One region of the Pantoea sp. B9002 genome, then DNA from elsewhere that is predicted to be linked to it. Evidence: riboswitches for the same ligand, from Rfam matches in the RefSeq annotation. Region 1 holds a riboswitch; each other region holds the start of a gene.
What was found. Region 1 has a riboswitch for thiamine pyrophosphate ahead of thiM (hydroxyethylthiazole kinase). Riboswitches for the same ligand answer to the same signal wherever they lie in the genome.
Positions count from the first base shown of each region.

Region 1 (7,501 bases):
CGTCAGCGGCGTGGATGAGCAAGGTCAGGCCATTGAGATTCGCGATCCGCTGAAAGATCAGCTGGCGGACATTGTGGCCAACAGTGAGGACGGTGCGCCACGCGTTAAGGCGTTGCTCGGCCTAAACGCCGTGTTTGGCGATGACTTGCAGCAGCAGCCAGCCTTTGTCTCACGCGTGACTGAACTCTATCAGCAACTGGCTCAACAGGGCGCGCGCGCCACGGTTCAAAGCCTCGTCACACAAGGCTAAGCGCCTGCACAAATGTGTAGCGCAGACGCAGCGTGCTGATTAGACTGAACCTTTCTTAACGGGCTGGCGGATGCCGGCCGTAATACGGATATTGCTGCATGTCGACTTCCTATACCATAACCACCAGCGAACCGGTAAATCAGCAGATCTATCGTTATCTGCGCAAAGATATTGTGACCTGCGTTATTCATCCGGGCTCGCTGCTGTCGGAGAAGGAAGTGTCGGCGCGTTTTAACGTGTCACGTCAGCCGGTACGTGAAGCCTTTATCAAGCTGGCGGAAGCCGGACTGGTGCAGGTGCTACCGCAGCGCGGCACCTTCGTACGCAAAATCTCCGCCCAGCGCGTGGCCGACGGTCGCTTTATCCGTGAAGCGGTAGAAATCGCCGTGGTACGCCGCGCCGCGCAGGAGATTGGTGTGACGGGATTGATGGCACTGGAGCATAACCTGCAGCTGCAGCGTCTCGCCGCTGAACGTCATGACAGCCAGGCTTTTCTGGGGCTGGATGATGAGTTTCACCGTTTGATTGCTGAAGGGATTAATTGCCTGCTGGCGTGGGAAACAGTGGAAAACATCAAAGCCACCATGGACCGCGTACGCTTTCTGACCTTGAGCGAAGTGTCACCGCCGGAACGTTTGATTCAGCAGCATGAAGATATCTATAACGCGTTGAAAGCGCATGATGTTGACGCGGCTGAAAGCGCGATGCGCCGTCATCTGCAGGAGATGATTTTGACCATAACGCCGATCGCCGAGCGTAATAGTGAGTGGTTTGAGGCGCCGTAATTTAGTGCTCGCTGTCCCCCTCCTCGGTCCTCCCCCATTAATGGGGGAGGAAGATGCTGCAATATGTAAGTGTTGAAGCAGCATGTGGCAGCATCTCCTTCCCCCGCTTGCGGGGGAAGGCCGGGATGGGGGACAGCGAGCACTTATGGAGGAGGACCGAGGAGGGGGGCAGCCAGCACAAACCCACTCAATCAAGCAATCGTCACATCCTTCGACAGATACACATCCTGCACCGCATTAATCAGCTGCACGCCCTCTTTCAACGTCTTCTTGAACGCCTTGCGCCCCAGAATCAATCCCATGCCGCCGGCACGTTTGTTGATCACCGCCGTACGCACCGACTCCGCAATATCCGTTTCACCTGCAGAAGCGCCGCCGGAATTGATCAAACCCGCGCGCCCCATATAGCAGTTCGCCAACTGGTAACGCACCAAATCAATCGGGTTCTCGGTAGTCAGCTTGCTGTAAACGCGCTCATCGGTATGACCAAACTTCACCGCGTTATAGCCGCCGTTATTCTCCGCCATCTTCTGCTTCACGATATCCGCACCAATGGTTGCCGCCAGATGGTTGGCCTGGCCGGTTAAATCGGCACTGGCGTGATAATCGACGCCCTCTTTCTTAAACGCATCATTACGCAGATAAGCCCACAGCACCGTCACCATGCCCAGCTCGTGCGCACGCTCAAAGGCCGCGGAGATCTCTTCGATCTGGCGACGTGATTGCTCAGAACCGAAGTAGATGGTGGCGCCAACCGCCACCGCGCCCAGATTGAAAGCCTGTTCCACGCTGGCGTACAGCGTCTGATCGTATTGCGTCGGATAACTCAAGGTTTCGTTGTGATTCAGCTTCACCATAAACGGAATGCGGTGCGCGTAGCGACGTGAAACCGAAGCCAGCACGCCGTAGGTGGAGGCGACGCAGTTACAGCCGGCTTCAATCGCCAGCTCAACGATGTTTTTCGGATCGAAATAAGCCGGATTGGCCGCAAAGGATGCGCCCGCCGAGTGCTCAACGCCCTGATCGACTGGCAAAATCGATAAATAGCCGGTGCCCGCTAAACGTCCGGTGTTGTACAGCGTTTGCATGTTACGCAGTACGGTGGGAGAACGATTGTTGTCGATCATCACGCGATCAACATAATCCGCGCCTGGTAAATAGAGGCTATCCGCTGGAATGGTCATGCAGCGATGTTGAAGAAGGCTGTCCGCCTCTTTGCCCAATAACTGTACGATGTCCGTCATGTTCGCTCCTGATAAATGGCTGGATTGGAACCGGCCGTTGCCGATTCGCCCCCAACAGCCTGGACCGGAATGCGCCAGGCTGGCAAATTGCTGACTCCATTTTTCAGACGGATGCGCAGTGAAAAAGCGGCAATCTGGCGTTACGCCCTACCACCATTGATGGAAATGGTGCACCGGCCCAATGCCTTTACCGACCTCCAGCGAATCGGCGTGCAGCAGCGCCTGTTGCAGCCAGGCTTTGGCTTCAGCCACCGTTGCCGCCCAGTCATCATGACGCGGACGCAACGCCGCCAGCGCCGCAGAAAGCGAGCATCCGGTGCCGTGCGTGTGGCGCGTATTGACGCGTGGCGCGGTAAAGCGCTGACGTCCGTCGCGGGTAATCAGCCAATCCGGGCTTTCAGCATCGCTAAGATGTCCGCCTTTCATCAGCACCGCTTCGCAGCCGAGATCGAGCAGCGCATCGCCCTGCTGCAACATGATTTTCTCATCTTGCGCCATCGCGCGTCCCAGCAGTGCGGCGGCTTCCGGCAGATTTGGCGTGATCAGCGATACCTGCGGCAGCAGCAATTCGCGCACGCTGGCCACCGCATCCGGCGACAGCAGCGCATCGCCGCTTTTGGCAATCATCACCGTATCCAGCACCACAAACGGCAGGCTGGCCCGTTTCAGCCGCTCGGCGACCACTTCGACAATCGCGGTTTCGGACAGCATGCCAATCTTCGCGGCATCGATGCGCACATCATCCAGCACCGAATCGAGCTGTGCGCCAACAAAATCAGGTTCGATGCGATACACCGACTGCACGCCGCAGGTGTTCTGCGCCACCAGCGCGGTGATCACGCTGGTGCCATAAGCGCCCAGCGCGGAGAAAGCTTTGAGGTCGGCCTGAATACCGGCGCCGCCGCTCGGATCGGTGCCGGCAATAGTCAATGCGTTGATGCGTTTCATGCCTCTACCTCCAGCGTCCACAGCGTATCGAGGAAGGCGGCGGCAAAGCTGCCCGGCCCGGCGACCTGGCGAGCTGTCTGCTCACCCGCTAGCGACATCACGCGGCAGGCCGCAGCGACATGCTGCAGGCGATCGCCCGGCAAGCTGGTGCATGCGGCAACCACCGCCGACAGTGCGCAGCCGGTGCCGACCACGCGCGTCATCAGCGGGCTGCCGCCGGGGATGGCGAATGTCTGCGCGCCATCGGTGACGTAATCCACTTCACCGGTCACCGCCACAATGGTTTGGCAATCACGCGCCAGCTGCTGGGCGGCACTCAGCGCGGCATCGGCCTGATGCAGGCTGTCAACACCGCGTCCGCCGGTGGCCTGATGCGCCAGCGCAAGAATTTCTGAGGCGTTACCGCGAATCGCCGCCGGTTGCAGGCTGAGCAACTGTTGGCAGAAGGCGGTGCGCAGGGATAATGCGCCGACCGCCACCGGATCCAGCGTCCACGGCGTGCCTGCGCTTTGCGCCGCCTGCACCGCCGCCAGCATTGCATCACGACGATCGCGCGTTAAGGTGCCAACGTTGATCAACAACGCATCGGCAAAACCGGCGAACTGCGCCGCTTCTTCGGGATCGATTACCATCGCGGGCGAAGCTTGCAGTGCCAGCAGCACGTTGGCGGTAAAGGTTTGCACCACGTCATTGGTCATGCAGTGCACCAGCGGCGCTTGCTGACGCAGCAGTTGCAGAGAGTGCGCGAGTTGCGCGGGGGAAAGAAGGTCAGGCTGTTTCATAAGGCTCCCAACCGGCGATCAAGAAGGCGAATGCGGTCAGGCATCTGACTTCCCTACGCTGGCATTATCCAGATCAGGTCAGCGGGTGTATCTCAGCCCTGTATTAGAGGGGCACCCCGAGTCAAAACTACGTTGGCGAGCATAGGCAACAAGCCAGATGAAAGCAAGCAGTCGCCCCTTTCTCTGGAACCGGATCGCAAAGTTACACATTACAGGCTCCTCTAACTGATTGATTAAATTCCTTAAAAAACCCCTATTTTTGCGTGCCATGTCATACTTTGTAATAAATCCCATTGATAATTCGCGTCGCGAAAAATAGCATCCCCGGCAACTTGTTTCATGACGAAACAATACGGATTTATTAATTGTTTATGGAAGCATCACGGAGGATTTGCTATGCGTCGGATTCCACGCGCGCCGCTCTCTGCGGCAATTATCTCTGCCCTGTTTGCCGGTGCTTTTGTGCCGGTTCCCTCCGCCCACGCCGCGGGTTTTGTCGAAGACTCCACACTCTCTGGCAATCTGTTTTACTGGCAACGCCAGCGCGATCGCAAAGAGATGGATCCGCAAAAAGGCTCGTACGGTCAGTACGATGCCAATCTGCATCACGCCTCTGCTAACGCCAATCTCGACTTCTCATCCGGTTATGCCGGTGATGTGATAGGCCTCGATCTGGCGGCATTTGGCGCGCTGGAGCTAAGCAACGGCGGCCCGGCGGCACCGAATGAAATTGGTTTCAGCAATGCCCGTACGCGCTGGGATGAGGACTGGAGCGGAGATAAGAGCGGCTTAAGTCTTTATAAAGCGGCAATCAAGGCAAAATGGCAGGAAAACTGGCTGCGCGCAGGCTATCTGCAACCCACCGGACAGACGCTGCTGGCACCGCACTGGAGCTTCCTGCCCGGCACCTATCGCGGCGTTGAAGCCGGCACCACCTTTGATTTTAGCGACGCCGGCGCCCTTTCCGTCTCCTGGATGTGGACAGACGAATACAAAGCGCCGTGGTATCGCGACATGTACAACTTCCGCAAAGCCGATGGCGTAACGGAGATTCCGTGGCTGCAATCCTTTGGTGCCAAATATGATTTCAAAAACTCGCTGGTGCTGGAAGGCGCATACGGTCAGGCGGCGAATTACATGGATCAGTATTTTGCCAAAGCCTCTTATCAGCTGCCGCTGGCCGATGCACCGCTGCGCACTAGCTATCAGTTTTACGGCGCGAAGGATCGTGACAACAGCGGCGTTGGCCAGGTCAACGATGTTTACGATGGCCTCGCGTGGCTGCAGGCGCTGACGTTCGGCTACACGCTCGGCGCGTTTGATTTCCGCCTCGAAGGCACATGGGTAAAAGCCGAAGGTAATCAGGGCTTCTTCCTGCAACGTATGACGCCGTCTTACGCCAGCTCGAATGGCCGCATGGATGTGTGGTGGGATTCCCGCTCGGACTGGAACGCCAACGGTGAGAAAGCGCTCTTCGCTGGTGTGATGGTCGATCTGGGACACTGGCAATTACCGGGCTGGCAGGTCGGTACATCATACGCCTACGGTTGGGACGCGAAGCCTTCCACCAATCCCCTCTATGACCAAAACCAGCGCCTGAAAGAGTCCGCGTGGAGCCTCGACATGGTTTACACCATCCAGCAAGGCCGCGCCAAAGACACCCAATTCAAACTGCACTACACCCGCTACGACAATCACAGCGATCTTCCCAGCTATAGCGGTGGTTACGGCAACATCTTCCAGGACGAGAAAGACATCAAATTTATGGTCGTCGCGCCATTCACCCTGTTTTGACCCCGATCTGGCAGGAGCCAGAGACTTACCTCCGTGGAGAAGGATAACAGCATGAAAAAGTTAAAAATCAGTTTACTGGCGCTGAGCGTGATGGGCCTTGCCGCCTGCAGTTCATCCCCGCGCAGTAATCAGCAGGTTGTCGACCAAATCAGCCAGTTCGGCGTGCAGTATCAGGTCACTGACAACCAGGCGGCGGATCACGGCGTGAACTGCGCGAAACTCGGTGCCGATTGGGCATCCTGCAATACCGCCACCATCACGCTGACCAACAACGGCCCGGCGCTCACTAGTAAAAACTGGGCGATCTACATGAGCAACGTGCACGAAACGCTGCGGGTGGATAACGATCAGTTCAAAATGACCCATATCGTCGGCGATTTAACCCGTCTTGAACCGACGGAAAAATTCAAAGGTATCGCGGCTGGCGAGTCGATTGAGATCCCTATCGTCAACGAATACTGGCAGCTGTTTATCACCGACGTGATGCCACGCTGGTATGTCACCGCCGCCAATGCCACACCAAAAATTATCACCAGCACCGATACCGAAAACCTCAGCGACTTTGTTAAGCCTTTTGGTGACCAATGGAAGCGCATCGCCGACGATAAAAACGTGCTGATGCTGCCGCAAAGTCGCTTCACCAAGAATGCCGATGTGGCGCAACTGCCTGCCAGCGCGCTGCGCGGACAAATCACCCCAACGCCACGTTCGGTGAAAGTTCATGCGGCGGATGTCGATCTGAGCCGTGGCGTTGCCTTGCATCTTGAGGTATTGGCGAACAATCAAGCCGATGCGGTTAAACAGCGTTTCGATTTGATGGGGCTCAAACTGCAGTCAGCGGGTTATGCGGTTCATACCCGTATCGCCGTCAATCATTTCCAGGGTGCAGATGCGGTTTCCGGTGCTTATGAACTGCGTATTACGCCGCGCGGCACCGATATCATTGGTTACGACCAGGCTGGCGTCTATTACGGCTTGATGTCGCTACTGTCGCTGGTGCCGGCTGAAGGTAAACCGATTATCGCCACGCTTGAAGCGAAAGATGCACCTCGCTTTGCCTATCGCGGTGCCTTCCTCGATGTGGCGCGTAACTTCCACAGCAAGCAAGCGGTGCTGCGCATGCTCGATCAGATGGCGGCGTGGAAGATGAATAAATTCCACTTCCACCTGACCGATGACGAAGCCTGGCGTATCGAAATCCCCGGCCTGCCAGAGTTGACCGACGTGGGCAGTAAGCGTTGTCACGATCTGACAGAGCAGCAATGTTTGCTGCCGCAATTGGGCTCAGGCCCGTTCACGGATAACAACGGAACCGGACATTTCAGCCGCGCCGATTATATCGAGATCGTCAAATACGCCCAGGCGCGCAACATCGAAGTGATTCCGGAAATCGATATGCCCGCCCATGCACGCGCGGCGGTGATCTCAATGGAAGCGCGTTATCAGCAACTCATGAAAGCGGGTAAACCGCAGCAGGCCAGTGAATATCGACTGGTGGATCCAACGGATACCTCGAATACCCGTTCCGTGCAGCTGTACGACCGCACCAGCTACCTAAACCCTTGCCTCGATTCCTCAAAGCGCTTTGTCGATAAAGTGATTGGTGAAGTGCAGGCGATGCACCGCGAAGCCGGCCAACCGTTGACCACCTGGCACTTTGGCGGTGATGAAGCGAAAAACATCCGCCTCGGTACCGGC
Region 1 covers NZ_JACAPA010000033.1:101,016-108,516, reverse strand. The annotation lists gene HX773_RS16360 (mannitol dehydrogenase family protein) at 1-250, shown strand, start outside; gene HX773_RS16355 (GntR family transcriptional regulator) at 349-1,035, shown strand; gene fbaB (class I fructose-bisphosphate aldolase) at 1,227-2,279, opposite strand; gene thiD (bifunctional hydroxymethylpyrimidine kinase/phosphomethylpyrimidine kinase) at 2,427-3,227, opposite strand; gene thiM (hydroxyethylthiazole kinase) at 3,224-4,009, opposite strand; TPP riboswitch at 4,043-4,138, opposite strand; gene HX773_RS16335 (OprD family outer membrane porin) at 4,406-5,803, shown strand; gene HX773_RS16330 (beta-N-acetylhexosaminidase) at 5,855-7,501, shown strand, end outside.

Region 2 (7,501 bases), on a different contig from region 1:
GCTCAGCAGCACCAGCAGCAAACAGCAGCCGAGCTGTAACAGCGCCAGCAGCGCCGCGCGGCCGGGATCGTAATCGAAATTCAGCGCCTGGTAGATCGCCAGTTCCAGCGTGGTCGCCTGCGGCCCACCGCCCAGCGCCAGCACTGTGGCGAAGCTGGCGAAACAGAGCATAAAGATCAGCGCCGCCGTCGGCAGAATCTGACGGCGCAGCCACGGCCACTCCAGCAAACGAAACAGATTCCAGCCGCGCAGGCCGAGCTGGGCGGCAACTTGCCGCTGCTCGCCGGGAATGCTCTCCAGCGCCTGTAACAGCAGGCGCGTCGCCAGCGGCAGGTTAAAGAAGACGTGCGCCAGCAGAATGCCCTGCAGGCCATACGGCGAAAAGTGGTAGTCAAAGCCAATGGCTGCGCACAGTTGCGCCAGCCAGCCGCTGCGACCGTACACGCTGAGCAAGCCAAACACCGCCACCAGCACCGGCAGCACCAGCGTCATGGCGCACAGGCGCAGCAGCAGATTGCGTCCCGGAAAACGGCGGCGATAGAGCGCGCGCGCCAGCAGGATCGCGGGCAACACCGACAGCAGCGCCGACAGCAGCGCCTGCTCAAACGAGAACAGCAGCACATGATGCAGATAGCTGTCGTCGAGTAGCGCGCGCCAGTCGGTGGCCGGAGCGACCATCACCAATGCGCCAAACGCCAGCAGCGCCACCGCGCACAGCAACAGCGCGATGGCGCTACCGGGAATCAACCAGCCGGGCATTAACGGCTAACGGCGCTTTGCCATGCGCTGATCCACGCGGCGCGATGGTCGGCAACTTCGGCTGGCGTGAATTGCAACGCCTTCGCGGGCACCTGCAGCGTTTGATAACCGGCTGGCAGATCGCTTTTGATCACCGGATACATCCAGTTGCCGGTGGGAATGGTCTGCTGGAAGGCCGGAGAAACCATAAACTGCATGAACTGCTGCGCCAGCTTGGGCTGCTTGCTGCTGGCGAGTTGCGCGGCGACTTCCACCTGTAAATAGTGGCCTTCGCTGAATTCGGCCGCGGCATAGTTCTCTTTCTTCTCTTCGATAATGTGATAAGCCGGAGATGTGGTGTAGCTCAACACCAGATCGCCTTCGCCCTTCAGGAACAAGCCGTAAGCTTCGCTCCAGCCTTTGGTGACGGTAACGGTTTTTTGCGCCAGCTTCTGCCACGCGTCAGGCGCGTTATCGCCATAGACTTTTTGCATCCACAGCAGCAGGCCAAGGCCCGGCGTGCTGGTGCGCGGATCTTCATAAATCACGCGCCATTTTTCCGGGCTTTCAACCAGCTCTTTCAGGCTTTTCGGCGGGTTCTTCAGCTTGTTTTTATCGTAGACGAAGGCGAAGTAGCCATAATCGAACGGGATAAAGGTTTGATTGTTCCAGCCATCCGGCAGTTTTAAGCCGCTGGTATCGACGCTGCTTTTGGCAAACAGGCCGGTTTTCTCCGCCGCCTGCACCAGATTGTTATCCAGCCCGAGCACCACATCGGCTTTGCTGTTTTTGCCTTCCATGCGCACGCGATTGAGCAGCGATACGCCATCTTCCAGCGCCACATACTTCAGTTCGCAGTCGCACTGCGCTTCAAAGGCTTTTTTGACCGCCGGGCCTGGGCCCCAATCGGCAGAGAACGAATCGTAGGTGTAAACGGTCAGAACCGGTTTGGCAGCGAAAGCCGGGGCCGCAACCAGCAGCAACACAGGCAGAACTTTGTTTAACACTTTGCGCTCCTTGAGGAGAAGAGATGTTGAGTCGCAAAGGATCTGAGGAGTGAGGCATCTCAAATCCCTACGCCGGTATTAGCCGGATCAGGTTCGACGGGTTTCTCTCAGCCCTGATATCAAGGCACCCCGTTGAGAACGGCTCATTCTAGACATTTATATGACAGCGCGAAAGGATCACAGCTCCGGTGGTGCAAACCAGGCTGATTTGAAATCAAACCAGCCGAGCGTATTCAGTCGCACGCCGCGCATACTGCGTTGTCCTTCCAGCAGCAGCCAGTGATGGAACAGCGGATGCAGATAGTCGCGGTCGATCAGCTGTTTACTCCATTCCGCCAGCGGTAACGCTTTCTGCCGCCAGCGCGCGGCATCGGCTTGCCAGTCAATCGGGATGCAGTGATGCATCAACGGCAACTCGAACAGTTGCGCGAACAGCGCGTACTCCAGCGGCAGGGTAAAGTTGACGCTGCCGAGCCAGATATCACTTTCACCTTCGCCCTCGAACCACTCTTCGTAGCTCACGACGCGAGTAATTAGCTCAACACCTTGCTGCGCCAGCAGCGGTCGCAGCGCGTTGGCGATACCTTCATGCTCAACGTGATGGCTGTACCAGCTCAGCGTCAGCTGGGTTAAGCCTGCCGGTTTGTCGGCGGAGGTGAGATCGCGGCGATGGTGCCAGCGCGGCAGCAAGCCATAAGCCGGGAACCAGTAACGCTGATAGCCGACGCCAGCATGATTCAGTAAGGCGATGGGATTAAACAGATAGCTTACCCAGCGGCGAAAATGCGCATCGCGGCCCAATGCAGAGCGCTGATCGTAAAGCAGGAAGTAGCAGCCTTCTTCCAGACGACTCTCTTCCGATTTTTCATCGGCGGTTTCGCCCTGCAACTTGACTCCGGCATACACCAGCTCGTCGCTGATCTCCGGCAGCACCCAAATCGACACATCGTCAATCAGCGCGCGATAGCCAAAGTAATCATCGAAGGCGGCGATTTTCAGCTGCGTTTGCTGATTGCGCACCACGCTATACGGGCCGGTACCAAGCGGCTGGCGGGCAAACTGGCGCAGCGTTGGCCATTCACGCGGCAGGATCATCGCGCTGACGCTGGCCAGCAGCCACGGCAACCAATCGTCCGGCTGGCTCAGATGAATATCCAGCGTCCAGGGCGCGGGCGAATCCAGTTTACTGATGTGGGAAAACAGCGGCTGGCTGCGCACGCGCTCCAGCGAAGCAATCACATCCGCCATTTCCAGTTCACGACCATGATGAAAACGAATCGCCGGGCGCAGGAAGAAACGCCACTGCAGCGGCGAGGTTTGCTGCCAGTGATGGGCGATATCGGGTTCGATTTCCCCCTTTTCCTCATTTATGCGCATCAGGCCGTTGAAAATTTGTCGCGCCAGATGGGTTTCCGAGCGGCGCAGCGGCGAACCGGGCAGCAGATTGGGCAGCGGGCGATAATAGAGCACGCGCAGGATGTGTTTACCCTGGCGGAAGCTGCGGCCTAAATGCGCCGCGATCATCTGGCGCACCTGATTTTTATCGCCAACCAGCTGCACCAACTGTTCGATGCGATCTTGTTCCAGCAGATCCTCGGCGCGCTGCTGCTGGAGCGCCAGCCCGGTATAGCAGAAACTCAGCATCGAGCGCTTACCGCGTCCCGCTTCTGCCTGCCAAATCAGCCAGCCTTCGCTCTGCATGGCGTTGAGCAGGTTACGCATATGGCGACGCGAGCAGTGCAGCAGATCGGCCAGCTCGCTGAGCGTGGTTTCCTGATCCTGCCCCTGACAGCTTTGCCATAAGCGGATGAATTGCTGCTGCAGACGTGAAGAGGACATAAAAGGGGAACTCCTTGTCAGAATCGCTCAGTTTTTCCTGCCTCATATTAGAGGCATACTGCCCGGCAATGGAAGAGCGGGAGGCATTCAGCAATGAATGGCGCTCTGCCAGCGGTTCCGCCGACGTGGAACCTCTTTCTGAGTAGGGTGCATTTTCACCGCCAGCAGTGCTTTATCTGCTGGCTTTTTTCGTTTTGCTGTAGAATCTTCTACCCTCATTTCTCTACCTATTTTTTATTCGCAAAGGGATTTCTGCATGAAATCGCTGTTAACGCGTCAACGTCGCATCAATCCGGTCTACCTCTCGTTTATGGCGGTGTCGTTTATGACCGGCGTGGCCGGTGCGCTGCAGGCGCCGACGCTGAGCCTGTTTCTGACGCGCGAAGTGCAGGTAAGTCCATTCTGGGTCGGCTTGTTCTTTACCATCAATGCGATCGCGGGGATTGTGATTAGCCTGCTGATGGCGAAACGCTCCGATAATCAGGGCGATCGCCGCAACCTGATTCTGTTTTGCTGCCTGATGGCGACGCTGAATGCGCTGCTGTTTGCCTTCAATCGCCACTATTTAACGCTGGTGACGCTGGGCGTGTTTTTGTCGGCGCTGGCCAGCGTGTCGATTCCGCAGGTGTTCGCCCTCGCGCGGGAATATGCCGATCAGTCGGCGCGTGAAGTGGTGATGTTCAGCTCGGTGATGCGTGCGCAGCTGTCGCTGGCGTGGGTGATCGGGCCGCCGCTGTCGTTTGCGCTGGCGCTTAACTACGGCTTTGAGACGCTGTTCTGCGTGGCGGCGGGGATTTTCCTGCTGAGCATGCTGCTGATCTGGCGCACCTTGCCCTCGGTGCCGCGCGTGGTGGCCTCGCCTGAAGAGGTGCTGACGCAGCTTAGCCCGTGGAAAGACAGTCAGGTGCGGTTGCTGTTTATCGCCTCCGTCACCATGTGGGCGTGCAACACCATGTATATCATTGATATGCCGCTGTATATCAGCACCACGCTGGGCCTGCCGGAGAAGCTGGCGGGATTGCTGATGGGCACCGCCGCCGGGCTGGAGATTCCGATCATGCTGCTGGCCGGCCATTACGCGCGGCGCACCGGCAAACGCAAACTGATGCTGCTGGCGCTGGTGGCGGCGATTGTGTTTTATCTCGGATTGGTGATGTTCCAGTCACGTACGGCGTTGATGGTGCTGCAACTTTTTAATGCCGCGTTTGTTGGCATCATCGCCGGAATTGGCATGTTGTGGTTCCAGGATTTAATGCCGGGCCGCGCGGGTGCGGCGACGACGCTGTTCACCACCTCAATTTCCACCGGCATGATTATCGCTGGCATCATTCAGGGCACCATGAGCGAGCGCTTTGGTCATGAGTCGGTTTACTGGCTGGCGTTGGGGCTGGCGGTGCTGGCGTTGGGATTGGCGTCGCGCGTGCGGGATGTTGTTGATAGATAGAAAAGAGAAGGGCGACATCCTGTCGCCCTTGTTGCCTTAGCGTAAGAACGCTGGCTGATGGGTCTCGTAGCTGGAGATGGACGCTTCGTGTTGCAGCGTCAGGCCAATGCTGTCGAGGCCGTTGATCATGCAGTGACGGCGGAAGCTGTCGATTTCGAAGCTATAGGTTTTATCGCCTGCAGTGACGGTTTGCGCTTCCAGATCCACGGTGAAGGTGACACCCGGCTGCGCAGCAACCAGTTTGAACATCTCATCCACTTCTTCATCGCTCAGCTTCACCGGCAGCAGCTGGTTGTTGAAGCTGTTGCCATAGAAAATGTCGGCGAAGCTTGGCGCGATCACCACATGGAAGCCGAAGTCGGTCAGCGCCCACGGCGCGTGCTCACGCGATGAACCGCAGCCAAAGTTCTCACGCGCCAGCAAAATGCTGGTGCCTTTGAATTCGGGTTTGTTCAGCACAAAGCTGGCGGTTGGTACGGTGCCGGCATCATCTTCAAAACGCCAGTCGTGGAACAGATGCGCGCCAAAACCGGTGCGCGTCACTTTCTGCAGGAACTGCTTCGGAATGATGGCATCAGTATCGACGTTGGCCGCATCCAGTGGCGCCACAATTCCGGTGTGTTGAGTAAATTTGTTCGCCATGGCTTAAGCTCCCTGAGTCAATTCACGAATGTCGGCAAAACGACCGGTTACGGCAGCCGCAGCGGCCATCGCCGGGCTCACCAGGTGAGTACGTCCACCGCGGCCCTGACGACCTTCAAAGTTACGGTTGCTGGTCGATGCGCAACGTTCGCCTGGATTGAGGCGGTCATTGTTCATGGCCAGACACATGGAGCAACCCGGTAAACGCCATTCAAAACCGGCTTCGAGGAAAATTTTGTCCAGACCTTCGGCTTCGGCTTGTGCTTTCACCGGACCCGAACCTGGCACCACCATCGCGACCACGCCCGGCGCCACTTTACGGCCTTTGGCAATCGCCGCAGCGGCGCGCAAATCTTCAATACGTGAGTTGGTGCAGGAGCCGATAAACACTTTATCGATCGCCACGTCAGTCAGTTTGATGCCTGGCTGCAGATCCATGTAAGCCAGCGCTTTCTCTGCAGAAGCGCGCTCAACCGGATCGGCAAAGGATTGTGGATTCGGGATGGCTTGATCTACCGCCATCACCTGGCCTGGATTGGTGCCCCAGGTCACTTGCGGAGCGATATCTTCCGCGTGCAGCGTGACGATGCTGTCGAATTTGGCATCGCTGTCAGACTTCAGCGTGCGCCAGTAAGCAACCGCTTGTTCCCACTGCTCGCCCTTCGGCGCGAACTGCTTGTCTTTCAGATAGTTGAAAGTGGTGTCGTCCGGCGCGACCAGGCCCGCTTTGGCACCCATTTCAATCGCCATGTTACACAGCGTCATACGGCCTTCCATGCTCAGCGCTTCGATCGCTGGGCCACAGAATTCGACAACGTGACCGGTACCGCCAGCGCTGCCGGTTTTACCGATGATGGCCAACACGATATCTTTGGCGGTAATGCCCGGCGCAGCTTCGCCCAGCACTTCAATCTTCATGGTCTTCGCGCGGCCCTGTTTCAGGGTTTGGGTGGCAAACACGTGCTCAACTTCGGAAGTCCCGATACCGAATGCCAGTGAGCCGAACGCGCCGTGCGTGGCGGTGTGGGAATCGCCGCAGACGATGGTCATGCCCGGCAACGTCATGCCTTGCTCTGGCCCAATGACGTGCACGATGCCCTGGAACGGGTGATTCAGGTCATACAGCTGAATGCCGAACTCAGCACAGTTCTTCATCAGCTCTTGCATCTGAATACGCGCCATCTCGCCAGACGCATTGATATCTTTGGTCTGCGTCGAAACGTTGTGATCCATGGTAGCGAAGGTTTTCGACGGCTGACGCACTTTGCGGCCGTGCGCACGCAGACCATCAAAGGCCTGCGGCGATGTCACTTCATGGATCAGATGGCGATCGATATAGAGTAACGGCGTTTCGTTCGGGGTTTCGTTAACGACATGTGCATCAAATAACTTCTGGTATAAGCTTTTCATTTTATTATTTTTCCTCGGCGATGAAACCGGCAATGATGCTGCCCATTTCATCTGTGCTCACGGCTTTGCCGTCACCGGCCAAATCACGGGTGCGATAACCCGCTTCCAGCGCACGGCTTACGGCGCGTTCAATGCTTGCGGCGGCTTCATCCGCGTTCAGGCTATAACGCAGCAGCAGTGACAGCGACAGAATCTGCGCAATCGGGTTAGCAATGTTCTGACCGGCGATATCCGGTGCGGAACCGCCCGCTGGCTCAAACAGGCCAAAACCTTCTTCATTCAGGCTGGCGGAAGGCAGCAAGCCCATCGAACCGGTAATCATTGCGCATTCGTCTGACAGGATGTCGCCAAACAGGTTAGAACAGAGCAGCACGTCAAACTGTGATGGATCTTTAATCAGCTGCATGGTGGCGTTATCGAT
Region 2 covers NZ_JACAPA010000008.1:122,568-130,068, reverse strand. The annotation lists gene thiP (thiamine/thiamine pyrophosphate ABC transporter permease ThiP) at 1-759, opposite strand, end outside; gene thiB (thiamine ABC transporter substrate binding subunit) at 759-1,745, opposite strand; TPP riboswitch at 1,792-1,887, opposite strand; gene sgrR (HTH-type transcriptional regulator SgrR) at 1,923-3,584, opposite strand; gene HX773_RS05340 (MFS transporter) at 3,841-5,028, shown strand; gene leuD (3-isopropylmalate dehydratase small subunit) at 5,065-5,670, opposite strand; gene leuC (3-isopropylmalate dehydratase large subunit) at 5,674-7,080, opposite strand; gene leuB (3-isopropylmalate dehydrogenase) at 7,085-7,501, opposite strand, start outside.
Region 2: linked by a shared signal. The riboswitch ahead of thiB (thiamine ABC transporter substrate binding subunit) and the one ahead of thiM (hydroxyethylthiazole kinase) in region 1 are both predicted to bind thiamine pyrophosphate.

Region 3 (7,501 bases), on a different contig from region 1:
CACTCGTCGCTGCATGTTCGCCAGCAATTTCCCGGTCGATGGGCTGTGCGTCAGCTTTGACAACTTATATACCGGTTTCAAAAAGATGGTTGAGCATCTGCCTTACGACATGCAATACCGCTTGTTCTATGACAACGCGCTGCGTTATTACCGCCCGGCACTGCAAACCACCCCAAAACAGCATAAGGAGAACGTTCGCTATGTCCAATCCGCTTAAGCTCGGTGTTAACACCTCTATTTTCGACGGGCACGATATGGATCTCGCTTTCGCTATTATTCGCGAGTTGGGCTACGACTATGTGGAGCTGGCCTACAACCAGGGCTATGTGGGTGATCTGGATGACAGCCTGTTTAGCCCGGCCAATGCGCAACGCATCCGTGCACTGCTGGACAAGCATCAACTGAAAACGCTGGCGCTCGGTTGCACCTTTAACCTCGCTCGACCCGAAGCGGTCGAGTACATGCTAACACGCATCGGTTTTGCTCAGGCGATTGGCGTCAAGTTGCTCAACGCTTGCACGGCAAAGCGTGAGGATTATGCGGCGTTGGTGGGTCATCTACGCCAGATCGCGCCACATCTTGAGCAGGCCGGTTGTTGTTTACTGATCGAAAATGGCGGTGACCACAATTATGATGCGTTTGCGCTGGCAGCCGAAGGTGAACAGCTGTTGCGGGAGGTGGGAAGCGCGGCTGTAGCGTTTAATGGCGATGCCGGCAACATGGTGTCGTTGAGATCCGACGCTGATGCGATAAAGCAAATGCTGCAGTTGTTGCCGCAGATGCGGCATTGTCACATCAAAGATGTATATAAGCAGGGCATAGAGTTTCACTTTCCGCCCATCGGGCAGGGCATATTAGAGTATCAGCCGCTCATCAAGTCACTGGCTGTGCACGATATTCCCTGTACGCTGGAAATCCCGCTGCGTATGCATCGACTGGCTGACAGCATGCCGGTACGCAGTGATACGCCAGTAGAACTGGAACGGATTGTTGAAGTGCTGAGGGAGAGTAAAAGGTATATCGATGGATTGCAGCATTAGACGGGGGGAATCAGGCATTTCAGAACATTAAGTCCGCACCGCTGTTGAGAAAATCCACTACAGCGGGCGGCTTAAGTGGGGAAGATTATTTCTTAGGAATTTCAGAGATCTCTTTCACGTCACTCTTATTCATTTGCTGCTTAACACCATTGGCATCGACGTAACCCAGCAGGCCGGTTTCGGCATCCTGTGGTTTGCCATCGGTGACGATGGTACGTCCATCATTGGTGTGGATCGCGTACGAGGTACGCGTACAGCCGGTCAGTGCGGACAGGGCAATAAGCGCAGTAATAGAAAGCAAAATTGATTTTTTCATTAGTCTCTCCAGGCTGTTAAAAGGATATTAATTATCCAGTTCGCTCATGTTGGTAATCTTGTCGCGATTGATCTGCTCAGTTTTACCGGTTTGCGCATCCTTGTAAGAAACAAGGCCCGTGTCACTGTCGATTTGCGGCTTACCAGACGTCACGATAGTGCGTCCGTCGGTGGTCTTAATCGCCTGATTTGAAGAGCAAGCGGTCAAAGTCATTGCCATAAAAGTGCCAAGAAATGCCGTTGTCAGTACTGTTTTTTTCATCGTGATGAGTTCCTTTCAGTGGAATAAGTTTTAACTACCTAAATAGCTTAGAACATTTTCCTAAAACAGCCAGGAATCGGGGTTATCTCAACTGACTATCCTTACTTCCGCGGCGGTTATAAGCGCTGATCGCCGCCTGTTTTTTATCGATCTTGCTCTGGCAATTCACGCAATAACGCACGCCAGCCAATGCCGCGCGACGTGCTTCCGGGATCGGTTCGCCGCACTCGTCGCAAAACTCCGCACTTTCACCATGACCGAGATTTTCGCGGGCGCGGGCCACCGCGTCATCTACCGTGGCATCAATTTGTTTGTGCACCGCCCCGTCTTCTGACCAACCGCCAGCCATACTTCACCTCCAAAAACTGATGGTGAAAGTATAAGACACGCTGTGATTTATGTCGGGCAGGGCAGAATTTCACGCGTATTTAACAAGGTTGACACATCATCGCGCGCCATCCTAGACTGCGGCTTGTTCCAAGGGGTGCTCTGTTAAGGGGCTGAGATTCTACCGGCTGGCGTGTATGCGTTGGCAACGTAGTGACCCTCCGAACCTGATCCGGCTAATACCGGCGTAGGGATGCGGAACCGCAGGGCGATATTGCGCCTTGATTCCCTCTTTGTGCTTTGTAGCGGACAGTTCGCGCTCTTCAGGCGTGCCTGAGAGTCTCTGCGCAATCGCAAAGGTGGCGACACATGAACGAAACACACATCATCCAGGCTCTGCTGACATTCCTGCAGCGTGAAGATAGCTCAGACGACGACTTCAATCAGTTGGCCCTCGAAATCTTCGCTTATCAGTTCGCACACAATCCACCTTATCGCCGCTTCGCCATCCAGCGCGGACGTACGCCGCTGACGGTGAAAAGCTGGCGCAACATTCCCGCCATCCCGATTAATGCCTTCAAAGATCTGACGCTCAGCTGCCGTCCCACCGACCAAATTGCCGAGATCTTTATGACCAGCGGCACCACCGGCACGGTAAAAGGGCGCAGCTACCATCCGACGCTGGAGGTGTGGAAAAAATCGATGCTGCTCAACTTCCGCCGTCGCTTTATGGCGGGCCGCGAACGCATCCGCATGGGCATTTTGTTCCCGGATACCGTGGCGATGCCGAACTCCTCGCTGGCGACTTACCTTGACCTGGCAATGAAGGAGTGTGGCACGCCAGACAGTGAAGTAATGGTGGGCGAACATGGCCTCGAAACCAGTCGTCTGTTCAGTGCGCTGGAGCAGGCCGAAGCGGGTGGCGAACCCTACGCGCTGCTGGGCGCCAGCTACAGCTACGTGCATCTGCTGGATGAAATGCAGCGCCAGCAACGCCGTTTCGCGCTGCCTGCCGGCAGCCGCATTCTTGATACCGGCGGTTTCAAAGGCCAGTCGCGCGAGATTGGCGCAGAGGAATTCTACGCATCGCTCTCTCACGCCTTCGGCATTCCGCGTTCCCACTGCATCAACATGTACGGTATGACGGAAATCAGCACGCAGTTTTACGACGCGGGCAATGAGCGCTGCCCGCCGGTGAAATCCGGGCCGCACTGGATCCGCACGCGCGTGGTCAATCCGCTCACCGGTGATGATGTGCCGGACGGAGAGGTTGGCGTGCTGGTGCATCACGATCTGGCGCATTTCAACTCGGTTTCGGCTTTGTTAACGGAAGATGCGGGCGTGATGGTGCCCGGCGGATTCCATCTGCTAGGACGTGCGACCGGCGCTGATGCCAAAGGCTGTTCGCTGACCATGGAAGCGTTTCTCGCCAGCGCGCAGGCGGCGCTGTGAAGGAAGTTGCCGGACACCTGCCGGGCCTTTCCGCTGATGAAGTGCAGTGGCATACGCTGAGTTTCAGTCATCGTGGCGAGCGCCTCGAGGTTTGCGTTCCGCAACTTGATGACGCGCAGATAAAGGCGCTCGCAGCGCGCATCCGCACCAACGCCCGCGCTTATCTTCATCAGCTGAGTGTCGCGCAGATCATCGCCATCATTGATGAAGCGGTGGCGCGACTGCTCGATCGTCGTCATCCACTGCGTATCAAAGCCGAAAAGCTGCTGCCCATCGTCACCGGTTACGATGCCGAAATGGTGCGGCTTGGCCTCACCGGCTATCTGAAAACCTTTCGTCAGCCGCAGCTGAAGCGTTTTCTGGCGGAGGATTTCGCCGATCCGCAGATGCTCGACGATTTCCAGCCGCGCCCCAAAGGCGGCTTTGCGCGCGCGTTTGGCCCGCAACTGTTGATGCATATCTGGGCGGGCAACGTGCCGGGCTTGCCGCTGTGGAGTTTGATCTGCGGTCTGCTGGTCAAGGCGGGCACCATCGGCAAATTGCCGGGCAATGAGCCGCTGATGGCAAGCTGGTTCGCGCAGTTGCTGGCGGAAATCGATCCAAAACTCGGCGAATGTATCGCGGTGGTGTGGTGGAAAGGCGGCGATGCGCAAACCGAACTAACGTGGCTGCGTCAGCCCGATGCGCTGGTGGCTTATGGCGGAAATTCAACGCTGGCGGCGATCCAACAGCGTTTGCCGGTTACCACGCGCTTTCTGCCGCACGGCCACAAAATTAGCTTCGGAATGGTGGCGCGTTCGGCGCTGAATGCACGTCAGGGCGCGGAGATGGCGCGTCGCGTGGCGTATGACGTGATGCGTTACGACCAGGCCGGTTGTTACTCGCCGCAAATGCTGTTTGTCGAGCGCGGCGGCAAGGTGTCGCCGGATGAGTTCGCCAGCTATATCGCCCATGAACTCGCCGCGCTGGCGCACAAACATCCGCGCCGTGCGCTGGCGAGTGATGAGATCAACAGCATTGCGGCGTGGCGTAATGGCGAGGAGATTCGCGCGCTGGGCGGCGATCGCACGCTTTACGGCGAGGCGACAGACGATTGGGCGGTGGTGAGCGTTGATCATGCGGAGCCTTTATCGCCGGCGGCACTGGGCCGTACGTTGAAAGTGGTGTGCGTGGATGCGCTGGAGGAAGTGGTCAATTTGGTGGCGCAACAGCGGCATTTTTTGCAAACCGCAGGCGTGGCGGCCGCGCCGCAGGCGTTGTTCGGCATTTCGGTTCTGCTCGGGCAAGTGGGTGTGACCCGCATCGCGGCGTTCGGCAACATGACCTCGCCGGAAGCGGGTTGGCATCACGAGGGGCGTTTTAGTTTGCTCGATCTGGTGACCATCACGGAGATCGAGCAGGGCGCAGAAGCGGCCGCCGAAAGTTACGCACCGTACGTGGAGTGACGCGATAACACATCGCACATACCGTAGCGGCGCAATTTATTGCGCATAAATCAACTGCGCGCGATAAATCGCACCGCTACAGATTGTGCGTGACGACATCAACCTGGAGCAAAAAATGAAATTCTCCAACCAAACCATTCTGGTCACCGGCGCAAGTCGCGGTATTGGTGCGGCAATCGCCAAAGCGTTCGCAGCTGAGGGCGCGTTTGTGGTGGTCAATTATCTGCGCAATGAAGTTGCTGCAACGAGCGTGGTTGAAGAGTGCCGCGCATTGGGCGGCGACGCGCTGGCGATTGCCGCAGATGTCACTTCTGAGCAGCAGGTCAACGCGATGATGGAGCAGATCGTCAACGCCACCGGCCGCCTCGATGCGGTAATCAACAACGCTTTCGCACCTTACGTTTTCGACACTGAAAATCGCGCACGTTTCTGGGAAACGCCGTGGTCGGGCTATCAGTCGCAGTTCGATGGCGCGGTAAAAGCCGCCTATCACGTTTGCCAGGCGGCGCTGCCATTAATGCGTGCGCGCGTGCGCGGCAGCATCGTCAATCTCACCAGCGATCTGGTGGCGCGTCCTTCGGTGCCTTACCACGATTACATCACCGCCAAAGCGGCGCTAACCGGCTTTAGCCGCACGCTGGCGACGGAGCTGGGCCCGTTGGGGATTCGCGTAAACTGTGTGGCGCCCGGTCTGGTGTATCCCACCGATGCCAGCCAGGCAACGCGCGAAGAGGTGCGCGACTTCCTCACCGCGCAAACCCCGCTGCGCCGCATCGCGCGCCCGGAAGATGTCACCGGCCCGGTGCTGTTTCTGGCCTCCGACTGGAGCGAATTTGTCACCGGGCAAACGTTGTACGTTGATGGCGGATTAGTGATGAATTAACCCGTACGCTCGGAATTCATGGCGTAATGCCGATCAGTTAAGCGCCGTATCAAATCACCGCACCTTCTGTAGCGGCGCGATTTATCGCGCAATGAATTGCGCCGCTACAATGTGTGCTCTCGGTAATTACGGGTTTTCATGCCTTATCTGACGAGCATTACGCCATGAATGGCGAACAGGTTATTCCTGCGCAAGCAAATAACTATCCAACCTGATCAACGCGATCACATATTTCGGCAACGCTTCCAGCAGCGATGGCAGATGGATCGTCTCGTCGGCACCGTGCGGCAAACCGTGGCCTGCGGGTAAAAAATCGGGTGTGTTGACCGCAGTTTTCCGGTAGCCGGGCCCAAAGGTGATGGCATTTGGCAGCTTCTTCGAATGGGTCACGCCGCCCATCGCGTAAGGACGATCGTCATTGCCGGTGGTGTCATTCCACACTTGCTGCAGCAGCGAAATCACCGGATGCGAGGCCGGCAGGAAGAACGGAGCCACGTCGCGCCAGCCGGGATCGAGCGTGATGGTGGTGGCGGCTAGCTGCTGTTGCAGCATCTCGACGATCTGCTCGCCGCGCCACGAAACCGGATAACGGATATCGCAGTCAATGCTCAGCGTGTCGGCGCGATGGCTGTACCACACGCCCGCGTTCAGCGTCAGTTTGCCGGACTCCGCATCTTCCAGCCCCAATCCAGCGCTCTCGCCATACGGCGACGCAAACAGCTGCACCAGCGTTTCCGCCAGCTGACGTTCGTGATCGCCCAGCAGCTCCAGCTCGATCAGTGCGGCGAGCAGCACCTGCGTGGCATTCAGCGTGCCGTCGGGGAAGGCGGCATGCCCGCCGTTGCCGCGCGCTTCCAGGGTGAAAGCGCCATCGTTTTCCGGCTTGATCGACACATAAGTCGCGGCAATGCCCTGCAGCAGCGCCAGCTTTTCACTAACCGCATGTTGATCGGCCTGCGCAATCCGCACGCTGGCGAAATCCGGCACGCTATTGCTGGCCGAACCGGCAACAATACCCGCCAGCACGCCCGACTCAGCGACATTCAGGGTAAAACTGAGTTGCCCTTTCTGCGCATTGTTCACCGGGAACATGCCATCGGTGACAATCGAATAATCGGGCACCGGACCGTGCTGCGCGAACCACGTCATATCGGCCATGTTGGTCTCTTCCGCCAGGCCATAAACGATGCGCAGATTGTGATGCAAAGGAATATTCAGATCGCGCATCAGCTTTAACAGGTAGAAATTGAGTACGCCGGGCCCTTTGTTATCCGCCACGCCGCGACCAATCACAAAATCGCCGTGCTGCGTCAGCGCGAAGGGTGGAAAGGTCCAGTTGTCGCCCGCTGGCACCACATCCAGATGGTTGATCAGCCCGATGTCGCGCGCGTGCTCGCCATAAATCACCGAACCGGCATAGCCCTGATGCTGCTCGGTTTTGAAACCGGCCTGCTCGGCCTGATCTAATACTTGCTGCAAAATCTGCGCGCATTCGGGGCCAAAGGGCGCGCCTGGCGCAGCGCGGTCGGCGCGGCTGATGCTGGGAATGGCAATCCATTGGGCCAGATCATCGGTTAATGCGGCGCGGTGCTCCGCGATCCATTGCTGGATCTGCGGCAACAGTGCGCTTTCCTGAGGTGATAACGACGCGGACATAAGGCTTCTCCTTCAATTTATGCACAACATAAAACATTCCACCGCGTCGGCTTAGACGCATTTGCGCGAACCATTGCTACCACGCAGCTAAGCGTCACTTCATGCGCATTCCAGCAAAGCT
Region 3 covers NZ_JACAPA010000037.1:62,155-69,655, reverse strand. The annotation lists gene HX773_RS18485 (amidohydrolase) at 1-217, shown strand, start outside; gene HX773_RS18480 (sugar phosphate isomerase/epimerase) at 201-1,040, shown strand; gene HX773_RS18475 (YgdI/YgdR family lipoprotein) at 1,126-1,356, opposite strand; gene HX773_RS18470 (YgdI/YgdR family lipoprotein) at 1,384-1,617, opposite strand; gene HX773_RS18465 (DksA/TraR family C4-type zinc finger protein) at 1,700-1,966, opposite strand; TPP riboswitch at 2,088-2,215, shown strand; gene HX773_RS18460 (long-chain fatty acid--CoA ligase) at 2,314-3,396, shown strand; gene HX773_RS18455 (acyl-CoA reductase) at 3,393-4,841, shown strand; gene HX773_RS18450 (3-oxoacyl-ACP reductase) at 4,957-5,724, shown strand; gene HX773_RS18445 (Sapep family Mn(2+)-dependent dipeptidase) at 5,905-7,380, opposite strand.
Region 3: linked by a shared signal. The riboswitch ahead of HX773_RS18460 (long-chain fatty acid--CoA ligase) and the one ahead of thiM (hydroxyethylthiazole kinase) in region 1 are both predicted to bind thiamine pyrophosphate.